3 regions of the Acidicapsa ligni genome follow, and region 2 is predicted to be linked to each of the others. Evidence: predicted binding sites of a transcription regulator. Region 2 holds the regulator's gene; each other region holds the start of a gene.
The links. Region 2 encodes LexA, which represses DNA repair genes until DNA is damaged. Its sites were predicted from a motif close to CANTTCGCTTTTTATTCGC; they were not measured.
Positions count from the first base shown of each region.

Region 1 (6,923 bases), on a different contig from region 2:
AGCCAAGCACATTGATGTTGAAAATCTTATGGAAGTGGTCTTCCGTGATGTCCCCGATCGGCGCAAATTCGTACACGCCGGAGTTGTTCACCAGGATATCGAGACGTCCGTAGCTCTTGATGGCCGCGTCGATGATGCCCTCCGCCTCGGCTGCCTTTGAAACATCTCCACCAACGGCAACAGCTTTTCCGCCAGCCGCTGTGATGGCGGCGACGACTGCCTCTGCGCCGGCTTTGCTGGAAGCATAATTTACAACAACCGATGCGCCTGCTGCGGCGAGTGACTTGGCGATGGCGGCTCCAATACCTTTGGATGCGCCGGTAACGACTGCGACTTTGCCTGTAAGTTTGCTCATGACGAAATCCTTCGAAATTCCCTGTATCAGATGGACAAGTGAAACTGCATGAGTTGCGCAGGTTCAGTATCAGTAGCTGCACGTTAAGATGGGAACCGATAGTACAAGGATTCAATAGTTCTGAATTTATGAACTATATAAATGTATAGATTCGGGGCTATGATAATCAGGTATGAGGCCCCTCTTTCACCCCGCAATTGAAGACGTGACGGTGGAAGCAATCCTCCACGCGCTTTCCGATCCCGTTCGAGTGGCTATCTACGCTGACATCGTCGGCGCGAATTGCTCACAGAACTGTTCCAGCTTTCTGACTGTCAGCGACAAGACTATACCCAAATCAACGCTCTCCCAGCACTTCAAGGCGCTGCGGGAAGCAGGGCTGATCCGCGGCGAGCGTCAGGGCGTCGAGATGCATAACACCTCGCGATGCGCCGAGATTGAGCAGCGCTTTCCGGGGCTGATCGGCTCGATCGTCAATGCGCATAACATCCAGGAGGCAGATAGGCTTCGCGCTTCGAGGCTTGCCAAGCGCAGATCGGCTTCCTCTGCCAGGACGGCGAATCACAAAACGTCCTAATTTTCTGCAAGGCCGATTGTTAATTTCAAGACTGAGCCTCAGTTATAAAACCGAGGCTGGGCAAAGTAAGCACGATAGAAAATCCAATATTGTTCCACGTGGAACATTAAGTCTGAATTTCACCCTTTTTGATCCGGCCGCGCAGCCGCTTTAAAACATTTGCAGGCACCAATCCCTCAACGGAACCGCCAAAGCTGAAAACCTCTTTTACCATCCGCGAACTGACGAACGAATACCGCCCTGCCGGTTGTAAAAACACTGTTTCTACTTCAGGAGCCAACCGCCGGTTCATGAGTGCCATTTGGAATTCATATTCGTAATCCGTAATGGCTCGAATTCCACGTAGAACGGCAGTGGCGCCATTCTGGCGGGCAAAATCGACCATCAGCCCATCGAAGGTGGCGACTGTAACATTTTCTAATTGCCGGGTGGATTCGCGCAGCATTTCTACGCGTTCTTCAACCGTAAACAGCGGGTTTTTTATGGGATTATTCAGAATTGCTACGGTTAGTTGGGTAAACAGTTTGGCACCGCGCCCGATTAAATCCAGGTGGCCGTTGGTCAGGGGATCGAAGGTGCCGGGGTAGATTGCTTTTACATTCACAGAGGCTGCTCCCCACGGATTTTAGCAGTGCGGCACGGAATTCATTGCAAATGGCGAACGGCCACCTTCGCGGGTGGCCGTTCGCAGGTTGGGATGCCTTTTACTTTTTAGCGCGGACGGCTTGAGCTGCCACGGCGGGGCCGTCTGCTGGAACGTCCGGGACTTCGGCTTTGGCTACTGCGCCGATGCCGAGTTTGGTGCGAACCAGGGAGTCCATCTTGGTAAAGACTTCCGGATTGTTTTTGAGAAAGGTGCGGACGTTTTCGCGGCCCTGGCCGATACGCTCGCCGTCGAAGCTATACCAGGCGCCGGACTTCTCGACGATGTTATGCAGGACGGCCAGATCGAGAACATCGCCTTCGCGGGAGATGCCTTCACCGTAGAGGATGTCGAACTCGGCTTCGCGGAAGGGTGCTGCGACCTTGTTCTTGACGATCTTGACCTTGGTGCGGGAGCCGACAACCACATCGCCTTCTTTGACGGCGGCAATGCGGCGGATATCCACGCGGACCGAGGCGTAGAACTTCAATGCGCGGCCGCCGGTGGTGGTTTCGGGATTACCGAACATGACGCCGATTTTTTCGCGGATCTGGTTGATGAAGATGAGCGAGGTGCGCGACTTGGAGACGGTGCCGGTCAGCTTGCGGAGGGCCTGAGACATCAAACGGGCTTGCAGACCCATGTGCGAATCGCCCATTTCTCCGTCGAGTTCTGCTTTGGGAACCAATGCGGCTACGGAGTCGACTACCAGAACGTCGATGGCTCCGGAACGCACCAGGGCTTCTGTGATTTCAAGGGCCTGTTCGCCGTAATCCGGCTGCGAAATCAACAGATTGTCCGTATCTACGCCCAATTTGCGGGCATAGATGGGGTCCAGTGCGTGTTCGGCATCGACGAAGGCTGCGAGACCGCCAGCCTTTTGGGCCTCGGCGATGATCTGCAGGGTGAGGGTGGTTTTGCCGGAGCTTTCCGGTCCGAAGATTTCGATGACGCGACCGCGGGGAACGCCGCCTACGCCGAGGGCTGCGTCAAAGCTGATGGATCCGGTCGAAATGACGGAGATGGGCACAATTGCGTCCTTGGCGCCCAGACGCATGATGGAGCCTTTGCCAAACTGCTTTTCAATCTGTGAGAGTGCGCTTTCTACTGCTTTGGCGCGGTCTTCGGCGTATGCCATGCTTTCTTCTCCTGTCGCGCTCCAGGCCTACTTGGCCCTTTCAGCGAAGGCAAAGACAGGTCTATTTAGGAAGTCGCTTCACAATGTTCTATCGAACGGATTGTAGCAGGAATGGCGTGGTGAATACTAGAAGAAAAGGCGAAAGTTTGTTGTGGTGAGGTGGGGAGGGTGGATTACCTTTGCTGGAAGGGAAAGGGGCGGGGTTAACAGCAGATTCCCTGCGGGAATGACAGACAGAAAGGCAAGGGCAAGAGCAACTGCAAGGGCCAGCAGCAACTGCAAATGCTAACAGCAGATTCCCTTCGGGAATGACAGACAGAACTGCAAGAGCAACTGCAACTGCAAGGGCAAATGCAAAGGCAAATGCCCGTTGTGGGATCTAGCGCCAGTTCAAGGCGGGGGCTACGGTGGTTAGGATTGCTTCCAGGACGTGCGCGTTGTAGGCGACGCCTAGTTGGTTTGGAACGGTTAGCAGTAGGGTGTCGGCCTCTGCGATTGCTTCGTCTTCCTTTAGTTGGCGGATCAGGAGATCGGGTTCGGCGGCGTAGCTTCGGCCGAAGATGGCTCGTGTGGATTGATCGATGAAACCGATCTTGTCCCTTTCCTGGTCTCCTCGTCCGAAATAGGCGCGATCACGGTCGTCGATCAGCGCGAAGATGCTGCGGCTGACGGAAACGCGCGGCGTGCGAGCGTGTCCGGCTTCTTTCCAGGCGGCGCGGTAGGCACGGATCTGCGTTGCTTGCTGGATGTGGAAGGGTTCTCCGGTCTCGTCGTCTTTGAGGGTTGAGCTTTGCAGGTTCATTCCCAGCTTTGCGGCCCAGACAGCGGTCGCATCCGAACCTGCGCCCCACCAGATACGATCCCGCAATCCCTCGGAGTTTGGCTCAAGACGCAGCAGGCCTGGCGGATTTGGAAACATCGGACGTGGGTTGGGTTGAGCGAAACCGTTGCCGCGTAGCAGTTCAAAAAACTCTGCGGCGTGACGCCGGCCCATGTCGGCGTCTGTTTCACCCTCTGCCGGGCGGTAGCCAAAATAGCGCCAGCCATCGATCACCTGTTCCGGCGAACCGCGGCTGATTCCCAGTTGCAGGCGTCCGCCGGAGATGAGATCCGCGGCGCTGGCGTCTTCTGCCATGTAATGAGGGTTCTCATATCGCATGTCGATCACGGCGGTGCCGATTTCAATGTTGCGTGTCTTTGCGCCGACTGCCGCAAGCAATGGGAACGGGGATGCCAGTTGTCGCGCAAAGTGATGAACCCGGAAGTAGGCTCCGTCGATTCCCAGGCGCTCGGCCTCGATGGCGAGGTCAATCGATTGCAGGAGCGTATCAGCCGCCGACTGCGTTTGCGATTGAGAGGACGGTGTCCAATGGCCGAAGGAGAGGAAGCCAATTTTCTTCATGGTAGATAAGTCTACCGTCCTGGGTCTGCGTTTGCGGCGCGGCTGAAGCGTGGCCTTCCAAAACAAGGGCTATTTTATAAACTCGAGAATACCTATTTTCAAAATAGGTATTCTGACATTACAATTGCCGCAATGGCGAAGAACCCTGAACATCGCGACCTTTTTCCCGGCGCACTGGAGATTATGATCCTCCAATCGCTGAAGCTGAAGCCTATGCATGGCTATGCGCTGGTGAAGCATATCAAGCAGGTTTCCGATGATCTGCTCCAGGTGGAGGAGGGTTCGCTCTATCCGGCTCTGCAACGAATGTTGAAGGAAGGCTGGCTGGAAGCCCAGGCCGGAACCTCCACCAAGGGCAGGCCAACGCGGATTTATCGGCTCACTGCTGCGGGCATTCATCATCTTGAAAGCGAAGTTGTCAGCTTCGAGAGGATGTTTGCGGGCTTTGCCCGTGTGCTTGCCGCAGCCAAGGCATAGGAGGTGTGGATTGTCACGATTCAGTCGCTTCTTCTTTAGAAATCGCAGGTATGACGACATCTCGGTCTCCATTCAGGAGCACATCGACGAGCGGGTCGATGAACTGATGGAAGTGGGTATGTCGCGCGAAGTGGCTGAACGAACGGCGCGTCGCGACTTTGGCAATGTGACACTCCTGCGAGAGCGGAGCCATGAGGTGTGGCAGTGGCAGAGATTGGAGTCTCTGCTGGTGGATCTGAAGCATGTGTTTCGCAGGCTGAGGCGGTCGCCGGGATTTGCGATTACGGTGGTGCTGACGCTGGCGATCGGCATTGGTGCGAATACGGCGGTCTTCAGCGTGCTGAACAGCGTGTTGCTGAGGCCGCTGCCTTATCCGGAGCCGGAGCAACTGGTATCGCTGCACCTGAATGCGCCGGGCGCGCCGGGGCTGGCCGAGTTTCGTAAAGAGCTGCGGTTGTCTGCCTCGATGTATCTCACGTTTGCTTCGCACAACCGCGTGTTTCAATCTGTCGGCGTGTGGAGTTCGAACACGGCCAGCATTACGGGGCTGGCCGAGCCGGAGCAGGTCAACACGGCGATGATCTCCAGCGGCATTCTCGAAACATTGGGTGTTCCCGCGCTGCATGGCCAATGGCTTACAGAGTCCGATCAGGACCCGCATGGGCTGGGCCGGGTGATGTTGAGTTATGGCTATTGGCAGCGTCGCTTTGGCGGAGACCCCGGCGTTGTGGGGCGCACTATCAGCGTAGATTCGCAGCCGCGGGTGATTGCAGGAGTGATGCCGCGCGGGTTCAAGGTGGTGAACTACGACTTCGATCTGCTGGTTCCTGCGGGTCTCGATCCAGTCAAGGAACATCTCGCCGGCTTTATGTATCACGGTATCGCACGGCTGCGACCGGGGGTTGCGATTTCTCAGGCGAATGCCGATGTGGCGGGCCTGCTGAATGTGTGGATGGACTCGTGGACGAATGGAGCGGGGAGCGATCCGCACTGGTATCTGAACTGGAAGATTACCCCGGCCCTGGAGCCTCTGAAAGAGACCGTGGTGGGCAGTATCCAGACGGTGCTTTGGGTGGTGATGGCGACGATTGGCGTGGTGATGCTGATTGCCTGCACCAACGTGGCCAACCTACTGCTGGTGCGTGCCGATGGGCGGCAGCAGGAGCTTGCGGTGCGTTCGGCGCTTGGCGCGGGGCGATGGAGGATAGCGCGAGGGCTTTTGCTGGAGAGCGTTACGCTGGGCCTGCTGGGCGGAACGGCGGGTGTGGCCGTGGCGTATGCCGGGCTGCGTCTGTTGACGACGATCGGACCGGGGGAACTGCCGCGTCTGAGCGAGATTTCGCTGGATGGCTGGTCTGTCGCGTTCACATTGGTTCTCTCCGTGCTTTCGGGCCTGTTCTTCGGCGCTATTCCTGTATTCCGATACGTGCCTTCGCGACAGGGCCCGACGTTGCTGGGGGCGATGCGCACGGCGAGCGTGAGCCGCGAACGTCAGCGGGGACGCAATGTGCTGGTGGTGGCGCAGGTGGCCATGGCGCTGGTGCTGCTTATCGGCGCGGTGCTGATGATCCGCACCTTTCTGGCGATGCGCAATGTCGATCCGGGCTTCTCTGATCCTGCATCTCTGCAGGTGATGAGGCTTTCTATTCCGGAGACGCTGGTGCATGATTCGATGCCGGTGGTGCGAATTCAGAACAGCATCCTGGACAAGCTGGCTGCGATTGGCGGCGTTTCGTCGACGGGCTTTGTGGCTTCGGTTCCCATGAGCGGAGCAGAGCCGAGCTGGGACGAGATTTTGATCGAAGGCAAGCAGAACGAAAGCGATAATGCCCCGATGCGCCTCTACAACTATGTGTCGCCGGGATACTTTCACACGGCGGGCACGCGATTTGTGGCTGGGCGCGATTTCACGTGGGCGGAGATCTATAACGTGAGGCCGATCGGCATTCTCTCGGAGAGCCTTGCTCGCGAGCTTTGGGGATCGCCGCAGGCAGCTATCGGCAAGCGCTTCCATGAGTTCTCAGGCCAGCCGTGGCATGAGGTGGTGGGTGTGGTTCAGGATGTGCGCGAAAACGGAGTGGACCAGGTGTCGCCCGCAACTGTCTACTGGCCTTCGTTGATGAACGATGTCACTGCTTCGGACAAGCTGGGAGTGTGGCGCACGATGTACTTTGCGATACGCAGCAATCGCGCCGGAAGGCAGGACTTCATCAACGAGATGCAACAGGCGGTGTGGTCGGTGAATTCAAATCTGCCGGTTGCGGAAGTCAGTACGATGCAGGATATCTACAGCGGCTCGATGGCTCGGACTTCGTTCACGCTGGTCATGTT
Region 1 is NZ_JAGSYG010000001.1:964,075-970,997, reverse strand. Features, by position in the region: gene OHL19_RS03800 (glucose 1-dehydrogenase) at 1-355, opposite strand, end outside; gene OHL19_RS03795 (helix-turn-helix domain-containing protein) at 528-932, shown strand; gene coaD (pantetheine-phosphate adenylyltransferase) at 1,039-1,536, opposite strand; gene recA (recombinase RecA) at 1,637-2,713, opposite strand; gene OHL19_RS03780 (LLM class flavin-dependent oxidoreductase) at 3,093-4,115, opposite strand; gene OHL19_RS03775 (PadR family transcriptional regulator) at 4,248-4,592, shown strand; gene OHL19_RS03770 (ABC transporter permease) at 4,603-6,923, shown strand, end outside.
Region 1: recA (recombinase RecA) is a predicted target of LexA. The motif match lies at 2,841-2,859, and genes of this name have one in related genera.

Region 2 (6,923 bases):
CTGACTTCTAACATGACGGCACTATCCCCGACCAGGTCTGGAATTCGATCTATCGCAGTTGCCCGTTTGTACATGCCACGAATGCCTATATCCGGTGTTGTCACACGCAAGTTTTGTACGGCCGCATCTCCCGCATGCCTGTCACGATCTGATCTGTCACGATCTGGATCGATCAAGATCGAAGATTGGATCGTCGGAGAGGGCAAAAACGCATCGGGGACTTCAGTGCCTGGAAAAGTTGCCTCAGTTGCATCCGCCCCATCCATCACCGGAGCAGCCTTCCATGCCGCCGTGTCGCCTTCCTGGCTTCGGCGTAGCGCATACAACAGTTCCTGACGATATGGGCTCCGCGGGCTATCCGGAACAGTCGCTCCATCGGTCATGACCACATCGACGGTCGGATACTCACGGCGAAAATCTTTCAGGAATTCTCTTACCTCCAAATCAGGCAACCATGGATCGACCAGCAGTGCTTCCAGAGACGTCCCCTGTGCCGCAGACCAGGCCTCAGCACCACCGGGAGCTTCCAATACCTGCCATCGTAATCCTCCCAGCGCCTCGCTCAATTTTCCCCGGAAGCTGGAATCCGAGCTCGCGATCAGAACGATTCTCATCCGTGAACGTGAAGAGGAAGCGGCTGTGAACGGAACCGGCATCGTAGAGGCCACTGAAACGGGTGAAGGAAGCATAGTAATCTCCTGAACTCAATATTCTTGTGACCTATCCGCGTAATGGAAAGACAGACAGAGGAAAAATGGCAGCATCGGCGTTGATATCAGATTTCGTCCGATCTACGGGACCGTCCTGCGACGAAGCCAAAAGTGGCGAAATCAAGGGTGGAATTGGAAGATGTATTTCTGCCTCGGAAGGCACAACATACCCGTGTCCCCGCACGGTACGCAGCAGGTATCCGGGTGGTGGATCCTTCAGTTTGCGTCGCAGGTAATTTACATAGACATCCACAATATTGGTGGTTTGTGCCGGCTCCATATTCCATACCGCATCCAGCAGTTCAACGCGGGAGATGCATTGGCCGCGATGCAGCATCAGGTGTTCCAGCAACGCAAACTCCTTGTTGGTTAGAGAGATGAGTTCTCCAGCTCGATGAGCCGTATGATCAAGCCGATCGAGTTCCAGATTGCCTGCCCGTAGCATCAGCCTGGCTTCCCTCTTGCGGCGTAGCAATACCCTGCACCGAGCCCGTAGTTCATGCAGGCTGAACGGCTTTACCATGAGGTCATCCGCTCCGAGATCGAGGCAGCGAATTCGTGTCTCTATTTCATCGCGCCCAGTGAGTATCAGCACCGGCAACTGCGAATCCGATAAGCGGATCTCAGCCAGAACCTGCTCTCCGTCCTTTACCGGCAGGTTCAAGTCCAGTATGGTCAGATCCGGCAAATCCTGATGAAACGCTGCCACCGCTTCTGCGCCATCAAAGGCGCAGCGAACTCTGTGCCCCTCGGATTCCATCCCTCGCGTAAGAAACATCCCTAAAGCCCGATCGTCTTCAGCAATCAACAACCGCATAGAATTTCTCCGTCCTACAGCTTGCGGTAGGCAAGACTTCGCCGCTCGCGTCATCTCGCGTGGTCTCACGTCGCCCCGCGTCTGTTTGTTCCTATCCGATCTCCCGCGCATTGTCGGAGATGGGGTTAGAGTCTGTTCTGGTGTGCTTGCTTCACGATCCTCTCCGGGTTGGAAACTTTCAAGAGAAATGCAAAATCCACGGATGGGACAATTCCGGGATTGGGAGGCGCTCATCAAAATTCCCAAAAGTGTCCTAATTCCTCACACACAGTCCCTCGGAACTTTGTCTTCACCAAGGAGGCATAAGAGAATCTAGATTTGGCTGGAGAAAGAACAGCGAAAATAGTTCTCGCAAATTCGCTTTTCATTCGCTATAATGCGCGCATGGCAGTTACACGCAGGCAAAAAGAAGTTCTCGATTTTCTGGAGTCGTTTGTCACCCGCAACGGCTATTCGCCTTCCTTCGAAGAGATCGCCAGAGGTCTCGAACTCAAGTCGCTGGCGACGGTGCATAAGCACATTTCCAACCTCGAAAAAAAGGGGTTACTCGATCGTGTCCACAACCGCAGCCGCTCGATCGACGTCGTGCCGGCAGGCACGCGCACGCGGACCAGCGAGCGTTTGCCTCTCATGGGGCGTATCGCCGCCGGTCTGCCTGTAGAAGCAGCCGAAAATACAGAAAGCATCTCGCTACACGATGTTGTCGGAAACAAGGATGTCTTCGCGCTTGAAGTTCGTGGCGACTCCATGCGCGATGAACACATCATCAGCGGTGATTATGTCCTGGTAGAACGCACTCGTACTGCCCGCCAGGGAGAGATCGTGGTCGCCCTCGTGCGCGGCTCAGAGACCACGCTCAAGCGCTTCTATCTCGAGGGCAGCCAGGTGCGCCTGCAGCCCGCCAATCTGGAAATGGAACCCATCATGATCCCTGCAGGCCAGGTTGCCATCCAGGGCCGTGTTCTCGGGGTTTTGCGCCGATATCGGTAGAAGGGCCATCTGTTGATCAATATTAAAATCCAAGACAAAAAGGCGGCCGGGCATAACGCCCGGCCGCTTTTTAAAATGCTTAAGTAGTTTCTGGAAACTTACGCCAGAATCTGATTGACCTTCGCTTCGATTACGTCTTTCGGCACGTACCCAACGATCTGATCAGCTACCTTGCCGCCCTTGAAGAACAGCAGTGCCGGAATTCCGCGGATACCGTACCGCGACGGCGTGGCGCCATTCTGGTCCACGTTGACCTTTGTGACCTTTAATTTGCCAGCATAAGCTGTGGCCAGTTCATCGACGATCGGTGCAATTGCCTTACATGGCCCACACCAGACTGCCCAAAAGTCAACCAGCACAGGCTGCTCCGATTGCAGCACTTCCTGATCGAACGTCGCATCACTTACTTCCAGAACTCCAATTCCTGCCATCATTCTCCTCGCGGTACTGACATCTCAGTGTAACCGCACCTACCACTCAATGAGATGCAGGATTGTGTCGGAAGTCGCAAAGTACCCGTACTAGCAATAAGGCTGGATAAATTAAATCGATTAAGAAAGCAATTTGAGGGCAAAAAATTAAAGCGCCCGGATCCCATAAAGGAATCACGGACGCTAGAGCAGCCCTCCCCCAGAACTGCCCACACGACGAATCTAGGGTTTTCGTTATAGAAAAGCAAGAAATCTTAGGTAATACAAAAACCAGTCACTAACGGGGGATATGATTCGCACTCCAATTACCTGCATTTACGCTGCAAAATCTCAGAAAAACTCTACTGATTCAGTGTTACTCCGCGGTGCTCAAAGCTCGTAACAAGGATTTCCGCGTCCGCATCGTCCCCTAGGGTCTCTAAAACCGCCGAGGTGGCGTCTACAACTGCATCCGGACCTGAAACGATCAGCAATACCGATGGACCCGCTCCACTCAGCGCTACGCCAAGAATGCCATGACTACCGGCAAGTGGCAGCAGACTCGGCAGCAGAGGACAAATCTCCATCCGATACGGCTGATGAACCCTGTCCGCCATTGCCGGACGCAGCAACTCCCCGCGCCCATGCGCAAACGCCAGCCCCAGCAGCGACGCCGCCTGAATATTAGCAACAGCGTCAGCCCGCGAATACTCTGCCGGCAGGACAGCCCTGGCCTTGCTCGTTGCCAGCGGTGTCGTCGGAATCACCACAAGAGCCCGCCAGTCCTGTGGAGGCTCAACCCGCGCCGCGTGGACAGTTCTTCCCTCGCATGCCGCAATCACCAGCCCGCCGAGCCAGCACGCGGCCGCATTATCCGGATGCCCTTCCTGCACACAAGCCTCGGCCAAAATCTGCGCCGAAGTCCACCCCAATCCGCCAAAGTGGACGGCCAGGGCAATGGCGGCCAGTCGTCCGGCAGCCGATGACCCGCAACCCATTCCCAGCGGAATCTGGTTATGCATCGTTACTGCAAGCGCTGGTGCCACAATGCCTTCCCGCTCCAACAACTCACAGTACGTAGTCAGAATGAGATTTCCATCCGTCACCGAGCAGAGATCTGCATTCCGTCCAGTCGCGATAATAGAAAAACTCTCAGCAACCTCAGCCTCAATCTCCAGGTGGAAATCAAGCGCCACAGCAGCCGTATCAAAAGCCGCGCCAAGATTCGCAGAAGTAGCAGGCAAACGCAGTCGAAATCCAGAACCCACGGCTAGCTCCACTTGCTCTGAATTTCTTCCAGTGCCTTTAGCACTGCCGCAGGCGTAGCCTCAACCTCAACGGCATTCCGGCGCAGCGCGACAATCTCCGGCAGTACCGGAGCAGTCTCAGACTCGGTCAACAGCGTTCCACGATGAAAATCGATCGTGTAATCCGCATCCTTCAAGGTGTGTCCGGTCAGGATCATGACCACCGTATCGGAGGCAGCAACCTTCCCCTGCGCCACCAGCTTCTTCAGACCAGCCAGGGTCACTGCCGAGGCGGGCTCGCACCCAATGCCTTCGCGACCAAGTTCAGCCTTGGCGACTGCGATCTCCGCCTCGCTTACGTCCAGGCACCATCCGCCAGTCTCGTGGATAACCTTGGATGCCTTCCTCCACGAAGCTGGATTGCCGATGCGTATTGCGGTTGCTCTCGTGTTCGCCTCAACCGGCTCCAGAGATTGTCCATCGTTCGCCGCAAAGCTTCGCGCCAGCGGATTCGCTCCCTCAGCCTGGATCACCGAAATTTTAGGCAACCGCGAAATCAACCCTAGCGCCTTCATCTCGCGAAACCCTTTGCCCAGCGCGGAACCGTTCGCCAGGTTTCCGCCCGGAACCAGGATGTGCTCCGGCACAGCCCAGTCAAAGTACTCCACGATCTCAAGCGCTGGCGTCTTCTGCCCCTCTAAGCGATAAGGATTCACCGAATTCAGTAAGTAAATCGGCGCTTCCTGTACGATCTGCGACAGTACCTTCATGCAGCCGTCAAAGTCCGTCGCGAGTTGGCACGTCACAGCGCCATAATCCATCGACTGCGCTAACTTCCCCCACGCGATCTTCCCCTGCGGGATCAGCACCAGGCACTTCATTCCTGCCCGCGCCGCATACGCAGCCATCGCCGCCGACGTGTTCCCTGTCGATGCGCAGGCTACCCACTCATAGCCGCGCTCTTTGGCCACGCTTAGCGCGGAAGTCATCCCCGTATCCTTGAACGATCCGGTAGGATTCATGCCCTGATGTTTGGCATAAATCTGGTCCACACCCAACGCCTTCGCCGCGCGGGGCAAGTGATAGAGCGGAGTGTTCCCTTCCCGCAAAGTCACAGCATTGCCAAAGCTGTTCAAAATTGGCAAGAACTCACGAAACCGCCAGACTCCTGAATGATCCAGAAGTTCTCCAGATGCGCGCCGCTCTCGCCAGAGCCATTTCAAAGCCCCGGCATTGGGACGATCCGTGCCACCAACCATTCCCCAACCCGGATACTCCACCTCAAAAAGATCGCCGCAATCTTTACAACGAAAGATTGAACCAGCCTGATCCCCGCGAATGCGCGTGCCGCAACCGAAACAGCGTAACTGATGCAGATTGTCGTTCATACAAGTGTTAGCCTACCAGCACGAGCCCGAATTTTGGGCCGAGGCGACCATGACCAACGACATCGCGCGGAAAAATTCATCCCTTCGAAAATTCCTGGGAAACACGTTAAGAAATATTCAGGGGAAGGTCTTCGCTCTGCTTTCGGTCTGTGTTCTATTCGCTGGTTCAGCTTACGCTGAACAGACCACTTTGCATATCGCCGCAGCAGCCGATCTTCAGCCAGTTCTGCCCCCCATCCTCGCCCAGTTTGAACAGGCAACAGGGATTCACGCCGAAGCCACATACCAGGCTTCCGCAGCGCTCACCACGCAGATTCAGAATGGCGCTCCCTTCGACGTATTTCTCTCCGCGGACCTCGGCTATCCCAAGCGCCTTATCGATGCAGGATTGGCCGACACCGCCGGCATCGTGAACACCAATGGCTTCTCTGACTCCAGCACTCCAGCAATTTATGCCAAGGGTACTTTGGTCCTTTGGACCCGCAAAGATTCGGCATGGCCAATGCCGACGCTGGCAACATTAAACGATCCCAAGCTGAAACGCCTGGCTATCGCTAATCCCGACCGCGCACCCTACGGGAAAGCCGCCATTGCCGCACTGACCAGCCTCAAGCTTCTCGATACCCTGAAGCCCAGGCTGGTGACGGCCGAAAACATCAGCCAGACTGCCCAATTCGCCGAAACCGGCAACGCCGACGCAGGTCTCATCTCACTCACTTCGGCCAGCACACAACATCTGCAAACTATCGGAAACTACGTTCTCATCCCTAAAGATCTTTACCCGCCCATAGAACAAGGCGCAGTCCTCGTCACCAACTCAAAGCAACGTCAGAACGCGCACAAATTTCTCGAATATCTCCTGAGTACCCCCATCCAGCAACAACTCGCCAAATCCGGCCTGACGCCGGTGAAGTAGCCCGATGCATTCGCTGGAATCAATGGACTGGCAAGCGCTCGTTCTCACCCTGAAACTCGCCGCCATCACCACCGCGATCCTCATCTGCATCGCCATCCCGATAAGTGCCTGGATAGTTCTAAGCCGTTCCCGCCTGCGCGCAGTTGCAGAGGCTCTGACGGCTCTTCCGCTTGTCCTGCCACCCACAGTTCTCGGCTTCTATCTACTTGTCCTGTTGGGCCCGCGCACCGGCATTGGTCGCACCATCGCTTCGCTACTAGGCCATCCGCTTGCCTTCTCATTCGCAGGACTGGCTGTGGGCTCCGTGATTTACAGCTTTCCTTTTGCAGTCCAGCCCATCGTCGCTGGTTTCTCGGCAATAGATCCGTCCCTCATCGATGCCGCCAAACTTATCGGCGCAAGTCCCATCCGCCTGGTCCGCACCCTGCTCATTCCCTTAGCCAGC
Region 2 is NZ_JAGSYG010000007.1:63,147-70,069, forward strand. Features, by position in the region: gene OHL19_RS19920 (sigma-54-dependent transcriptional regulator) at 1-689, opposite strand, end outside; gene OHL19_RS19925 (response regulator transcription factor) at 721-1,527, opposite strand; gene lexA (transcriptional repressor LexA) at 1,912-2,517, shown strand; gene trxA (thioredoxin) at 2,616-2,948, opposite strand; gene thrB (homoserine kinase) at 3,290-4,195, opposite strand; gene thrC (threonine synthase) at 4,198-5,562, opposite strand; gene modA (molybdate ABC transporter substrate-binding protein) at 5,612-6,478, shown strand; gene modB (molybdate ABC transporter permease subunit) at 6,501-6,923, shown strand, end outside.

Region 3 (6,923 bases), on a different contig from region 2:
TGGATCGCTCTCGCGACATCCCACAACGCAGTTCGGCGATGGCCCTCCGTCAGAGATTCGTAGGTCGAATTGAGTGCGCCAATCTCGGCAAGCGTCGTCAGCTCTTCGCCGCGCAGCTCAGGGACGCGTCGTAACAAATCGGCCACCGAGACAAACGGACCGTCGGCCTCTCGGGCGCGAACAATCGCCTCCCCAGCGACCTTCCGCATACCGCGAACGTAGCGGAAGCCAATTCGCAACTCGTGTTTCGGCACCAAATCGTTCGACAGTTCCAGAGTGCAGAGCCACTCGGAAGCGTTGATGTCGATGTAGTGGACCTTCAGACCGTGCCGCTGCGCGTCGCTGACGAGAGTATCGGGTGAGTAGAAACCCATCGGCTGCTGATTGAGAATTGCTGCCGTGAACGCGGCGCGATAGTGTTCTCTGAGATAGGCGCTCGCATAAGTGAGGCTTGCGAAACTTGCTGCGTGCGATTCCGGGAACATGTAATGTCCTACGGCCTGGATCAGCCGGATGATTTCATCCTGGACTGCCGAGGCAACATCCTTCGCTGCCATACGGCTGCGCATCAGAGACTCCATCGCAAGCACCTTTGCGACGGATCGTTTGCTTCCCATAGCGCGACGCAGCTGTTCCGCCTCGCCCCCAGTAAGATCAGCCATTACCATGGCGACGCGAAGAATCTGTTCCTGGAAAAGCGGAACGCCGAGCGTACGGAAAAGAATTGGCTCGAGCAGTGGATGAGGATAGGTGACAGGCTGCCGTCCCAGAACCCTCATGACATAGGGATTCACGAAGTCGCCGATGACCGGGCCGGGACGGATGATCGCCACCTGCTTGACGAGGTCGTAAAAGCACTTCGGACAAGTTCTGGGCAACGAACTCATCTGCGCACGCGACTCGATCTGGAAGACGCCTATAACGTCCGCGTCTTGAATCGCCGCATATACATCTGGATCATCGACCGGCAGATGAGCAAGATCGATGTCCTCCTCGTATCGCTTGCGGATCAGTGTCAGAGACTCTTCGAGCACAGCCATCATGCCCAGGCCAAGAAGATCGAACTTGATGATTCCGAAATCGGAACAATCGTCCTTGTCCCACTGGACTACTGTGCGGTTCGGCATCGTTGCGGGTTCAAGAGGGACTACCGCATCGAGCTGCCCCTGACAGACAATCATGCCGCCGCTGTGCTGCCCGAGGTTCCGCGGCAGATCCTGCATCCTCATCGAAAGATTGAGAAAGGTTTGGATCGTCGGATTCGTGAGGTCGAGGCCAGCCTGGCGGAAGTGCTCCTCGAGCGAGTCCGTAGGCGACCTCCATTCGAACGAAGTTACGGTCGCGGAGACTTCGGCCAGCGTGTCTTCCGTCAGTCCCAGAACTTTGCCAACCTCACGCGCTGCTGATTTCGCGCGGTAGGTAATTACGTTCGCAGTCATGGCGGCGCCGTGCCTACCGTATTTTTTGTATAGGTACTGGATTACCGCTTCGCGCTGATCGCCGCTCGGCAGATCCAGGTCGATATCGGGCCACTCACCCCGCTCTTCACTCAGAAACCGCTCGAAGAGCAGGTCCATGCCGACTGGATCGACAATCGTAATACCGAGCGAATAACAGACCGCGCTGTTTGCCGCGGAGCCTCGTCCCTGGACCAGAATTCCTTGTTCCTTGCAGAAACGGATCAGGTCCCAGACGATGAGGAAATAGCCGGCCAGGTCGAGCTTTTCGATCAGAGCGAGCTCTCGTTCAACCTGTTTGTGGGCGCGTTCTCTCAGGCTCGAATCTGTCTTGTATCCATAGCGCCAGTTCCAGCCCTCGCGTGTCCTCTCTCGCAGGAAGGAGATCATCGTTTCGCCCTCGGGCACCGGATAGCGCGGCAACTGGTAGCCGAGGTCCTTGAGCTGGAACTGCAGTCTCCCGGAGAGAGCTTCGGTGTTCGAGATCGCCTCAGGGAGATCGGCAAACAGCGCCGCCATCTCCGCGCCGGAACGGATGTAGCGCTCGGCGTTTCCCTGAAGTGTTGTTCCCGCGCCTTCAAGAGTGGTATGCAGCCGAATGGCTGTCATCACGTCCTGGATTTCGCGTTCCCGAGGAGTCGCATACTGCACTCCATTGGTCGCCAGCAGCGGCAAGCCAAACGTGCGGGCGATCGACACGGCTGCCTTGTTACGAAATTCCTGTTGTCGGTTGCGATGTCGCTGCACCTCGACGTAGACATTCTGTGGGCCGAACGTCTGCACCAGGCGTTCGACCGTGCGAACGCCTTCGTCATACCCGCCGCGCCCGAGAGCCGCCGCTAGCGGCCCTTCCGATCCGCCGGTAAGACACACGAGGCCACTGGCGAACTCTTCGAGTTCGTGAAAGACAGCGGCACCTTCACCTTTTTGGTTCTCCCTCAGCTTGTATCGGGTGATCAGCCGGCAGAGATTCTGGTAGCCTGTCCTCGATTCGGCAAGGAGGGGGTATCGGCACCGCGCAGCTTCTCCAAAGAGCGTGTCTTCAACAGAAATTTCCGCACCGACATGGGCGCGCAATCCCAGCTTTTCAGCCGCCATGTGCATGCGCGGCGAGCCATAGACGCCATCCTGATCGAGAAGACCGATGGCGGAGATACCGCGCCCAGCACATACCTCGGCGAGCGTTTCTGGTGAGGAAGCTGCTCCCAGGAAGCTGAATGCAGATCGGGCGTGGAGTTCGACATATCCCATCAGTCGTACTCTCCGTCGACATACCAGCGGCCTGTAACCAGGTCCCTGTAAGCGCGAACGACAAGACGCCCGCTTTCCGCTCGGTCAAGAACGAGATCCCATTCGTCACGACCCCAGTGCTCATGAGTCCACCATTCTCCCGAACGTCTCCATGGACCGGAGGCCTGCAGGACCCGGTATCCCTTCCCCTGGAAGCGAATCCGGCGCGGTGCTCCGCGGTTCTTCTCGACATCGGCCGGCACACTCGGACGGAAGATGCGCACGGCCGTGCGACTTACGGGAAGATCAGAAGGCTTTATTCGGAACATCCCCGGAGCGAATCTGGCCATGCGAAACGGAATCTGCATGTGCTGATCGATCAGTTCGGGAGAGCCTACCCTGCCCTCACCAACGAGATTCCGCAGCCTCGCCAGAGTGAGTTCCATTTTCTGCGGCTCCGGCCGTCTCGGAACAAACATCCCGTCCTGGACGGCACTCGGTTTCGCCGGTTCGGCCCGAAGGATCAACTTCGCGACTGGGGCACCTGGTTGATGCGCCTCAAGATCGAGCTGCAGAAGCTTGAGCAGAAGCGTGAGATCGACGGTCGGCACCGGCAGCTTCAGCGAGCGCGAAAAGAGTTTGTCCGTGGCGGTGACTCCGTCTGTTGCGAGGTCGAGGAACAGTTCGAGATGGAGTTCGCCGATCGCCAGGCTTCTACTCGAGAGGCGAAGGACAAGTTGTGCGAGAAGCCGGTGGAAGACGAAGGCCAGCGATTCGAGATCTTCGACCGCATGATCGAAGCTCATCTCTTCCTCGAAGATCGCGGGGGCGGACGTCGGAACAAGAATCCGGTTTGATTGCCCCTGGGCCAGCCTCTGTAAACGAAGCCCTTCCTGCCCGAGCCGCTGGGAGAGTGCTAAATGCGGCAGGATCGCCAGTTGACCGAAGGTGCGGATCCCCCAGCGATGCAGCGTCTTGAGAATCTCCGGAGCCGGATCCAGAATTTCGAGCGGAACGTCCTTCAGATGCTCGGCTTCCTGTCCGGAAGGAAGCACAAAGATGTTCTTCGTGGCTCTGGCCACATGGATGGCAGAGTCGATGTTCCGGGCAACACCTACCTTTATATATAGAGGGAGGCGCCGGGCCTCCACGCGTATGCTTCTGGCGATCTGCCCGGGAGTCCCCAACAGCTTTGAAAGTCCGCTGATATCCAGCACGCATAGATCGTCGGCGACCTCCTCACACCAGGGTGAGAATCGAGCCAGGCAATCGACCAGTGCCGCATGCGCTGCCTTCTCGAGCCCGAGCGAACGTTCCCGGATGCGAACGGCACTCTGGGCGCCAGCATCTGCCGTGGTCATGCCGACCCACAGCCCCAGCCGCTTTGCCCGAGAGTTCAAGGCGACGACGCGAACCTGGGGAGGAACGCCATCCACGACGGCGAAGGGTTTCGCCGCTACCTCCGGATCGTTCCGCAGAGCCGCCTGCGCCACGAAGTTGGGAACATACACACAGGCATAGAGCATGACCGGTCTCAACGATACGAATGGAGGTCTGTCGAGAACTCCCCGGTTTTGCGGACCGATTGGACCGGTTTGCGCATCTGGCCGCGCACAACCTCAGCGCGGGAGGACAGGGTTCTGATGACGCAGTCGCCATCAATATGTGTGAAGTGGGTGGTGCGCGATTTCTCGACTTCTACCCCTGCCTGCGAAAGATCGATGATGCTGGCGCTGCTGCTGCCCGCGTTCGACTGCTGCACCAGGATCACCAGGAGCGTCTGCGTTCCTTCGACCGCTCGACGTAACTGGAACCATTTCGCAAGCGGAATATTCCGTGCCTCCTTTGCGGACACGTTGGCCATATCGACAACCAGCATGCCGAAACCGCCACCCTGCAGCAGAAGAACCGCCGCAACAAGACCCTGCTCCAGCGCGGAAAGCTTCCGGCCGTGAATTCTGGGCATCCCGCAACGGACCCACAAAAGTTCGCTTAGCGCGATTCCCTGCCGAGACGCTGAAACCGGATCAAACGAATCGGTGACATCGATGACGGCTGCGGCTTCGCCTCCGCCAGTACAGCGCGAGAGCAGACCGTGCAGGAGCGTAGTTCTTCCCGAGGAAGGCGAACCGCAGACCTCCACCAGGGTTCCGCGGCGGAAGGCTTCAAGGCGATCTATATCGTTGATTCCACAGGACATCGACTCCTGTTCGACCCTTCGTCGAGGGGTAAGCGCAGAAGGAATCCGGGCTTCCAATATCCCTTCGATTTCTGCCCGTAATGTAGCTGCGCTCGCCATCTCGTGATTCGCTTTTTATTCGCCTTTCGGAGATTTGATTCTGCGTTCAAGGAGTGGGGTTGTCAACCTGTGAATTCCGCATCCGGGAGGTGCAAGCGCAAGCTGCCTATTTCGTGAGAGATAGGCAAAAGCTAAATAATGCGTCTGAAGCTTCAGATGCGTTTATAATAAGGGAGACACTGGAGGTTCCATGGGAGCCCTGATGGAATATCTGACAACCAGCGAGGCAGCGGTTGCCGCCGGGGTTTCGGTCCCGCAGATTCAGCGCATGATCGACGAAAAAATCCTGCCGGAGGACCTGTACCGTACCGCTCAGATGCGAACGTTTCGGACGGACGCCTGCGTGCTGATCGCGTTCTACTTTGAGACGGCCGATCTGCTGACTGCTTCGGCACGCCAGCGGGCAATTCGGAATGCACTCGAACACTGCCAGGCGGGGGATAGCTGGAAGAACTGCACCTTCGAAGAGCATTTCGTGACCGTCCGCTTCTCCGACTTTTCAAGAGAGGTGGACGACCGCCTTCACCAACTGGCGCGGGCTCGTGAAGCAGTCGTCGAAGATCCCGAGATTCTTGGTGGCACACCAGTCTTCAAGGGCACTCGTGTTCCGGCCTATGATGTTGCCGCGATGGTCGAAGCAGACGTTCCGTTGGAAGAGATCCTCGAATCGTACCCCAGCCTCAAGGACTGGCAGATCAAACTGGCTCTTGTATACGCACGGGCGGTCCCTCCCAAGGGCCGCCCGAAGCGGACCTCCTCCAATATCCCGGGAGTAAAGTCTTATCTCAAGAAGCGGCTACGGCCCTCCTCTATCGGAGGGTAATTTGTGCCGAAATTCCTGATCGATGAGTGTTTGAGCCCGAAGTTGGTAGAAGTTGCAGTGAAGGCCGGGTATCCGGAGAGTTCCCATGTCTCCTGGCTGGGTAAGGCGGGGTGGAAGGACTGGGAGCTGAAGCCCTTCATCCTCGAGGGCGACTGGACCTTTGTGACCCAGAACAGTGACGACTTCCGGGGACCGGCAGAAGATCCCGGCTCCAAGGGACAGTACGCCGATGCTGCTCTCCACGCCGGTCTCATCTGCCTGAATGGCCCCTACGGTATGAGGTGGCCGGTCCAGTGTGACCTCTTTCAGGCTGCCCTCGACGAACTCGCCGGCGGGGAGCAATTTGTGAACGAGGTCATCGAGATCAATCTTGACGATCCCGATGGGGATGTTGCCGTCCTGCGTTATCCGCTCCCGGCTGAAGAGCTGTGAGGCCTAATGAACGTAATCATCATCGCGATCGACCACTACCTGCAGCTACTCGAAGCTGATGAAGACTCAGAAGCTCTGCGCGCCTCGAAGACTCGCCTCCGAGAGATCCTCGAGGAGCGGTTTGGCCCGGGACAGATCACCGCAATCTTTGAGGAATCCTCCCTAACAAAGAAGTCGATCGCCGATCAACTTGCCCGCCGGCGTGATCCCCGGGTACCGTGGCAGAACATCTGTATGACCGTCGAAGAACGGAGAGCCGCGGGGATCTACGAGGCGCTGAACAATCGGCCAGGCCGTCGGGACGACAACATGGAATACACAATTCAAGCTCGGATTCCAGAGGATGAGGTTCGCGAAGACTACTTCGCCGATCATATTCTGGCCGCGGAGAAGACGCAGGGAGACGTACTCGTGCTCGTTGGCGATATGCACGTCGAACCTGTTGCGAACAGACCCCGCGCCAAGGGACACACGATAGAGATTCTCTCTGAACTCGTTCCGATCAGGCGGTGGGAAGATCGGGGAGCCATCGAGCGGCAATTGGAAGTTGAAGGTCAGTCCTCGTAGCGTGTACCGGGCATTTCGTTGATTGGCATTCTGAGGGTGGAACCTTCCCTCTTTGCCTCCGACTTGATTTGGAACTCATGCTTCACGCCGGTCTCTTCGTCTCTAAAATGTGCGT
Region 3 is NZ_JAGSYG010000003.1:84,691-91,613, reverse strand. Features, by position in the region: gene OHL19_RS10885 (error-prone DNA polymerase) at 1-2,708, opposite strand, end outside; gene OHL19_RS10880 (DNA polymerase Y family protein) at 2,708-4,213, opposite strand; gene OHL19_RS10875 (DNA recombination/repair protein RecA) at 4,222-4,887, opposite strand; gene OHL19_RS10870 (DUF433 domain-containing protein) at 5,189-5,809, shown strand; gene OHL19_RS10865 (DUF5615 family PIN-like protein) at 5,813-6,241, shown strand; gene OHL19_RS10860 (hypothetical protein) at 6,248-6,808, shown strand; gene OHL19_RS10855 (toll/interleukin-1 receptor domain-containing protein) at 6,796-6,923, opposite strand, start outside.
Region 3: OHL19_RS10875 (DNA recombination/repair protein RecA) is a predicted target of LexA. The motif match lies at 4,991-5,009, and genes of this name have one in related genera.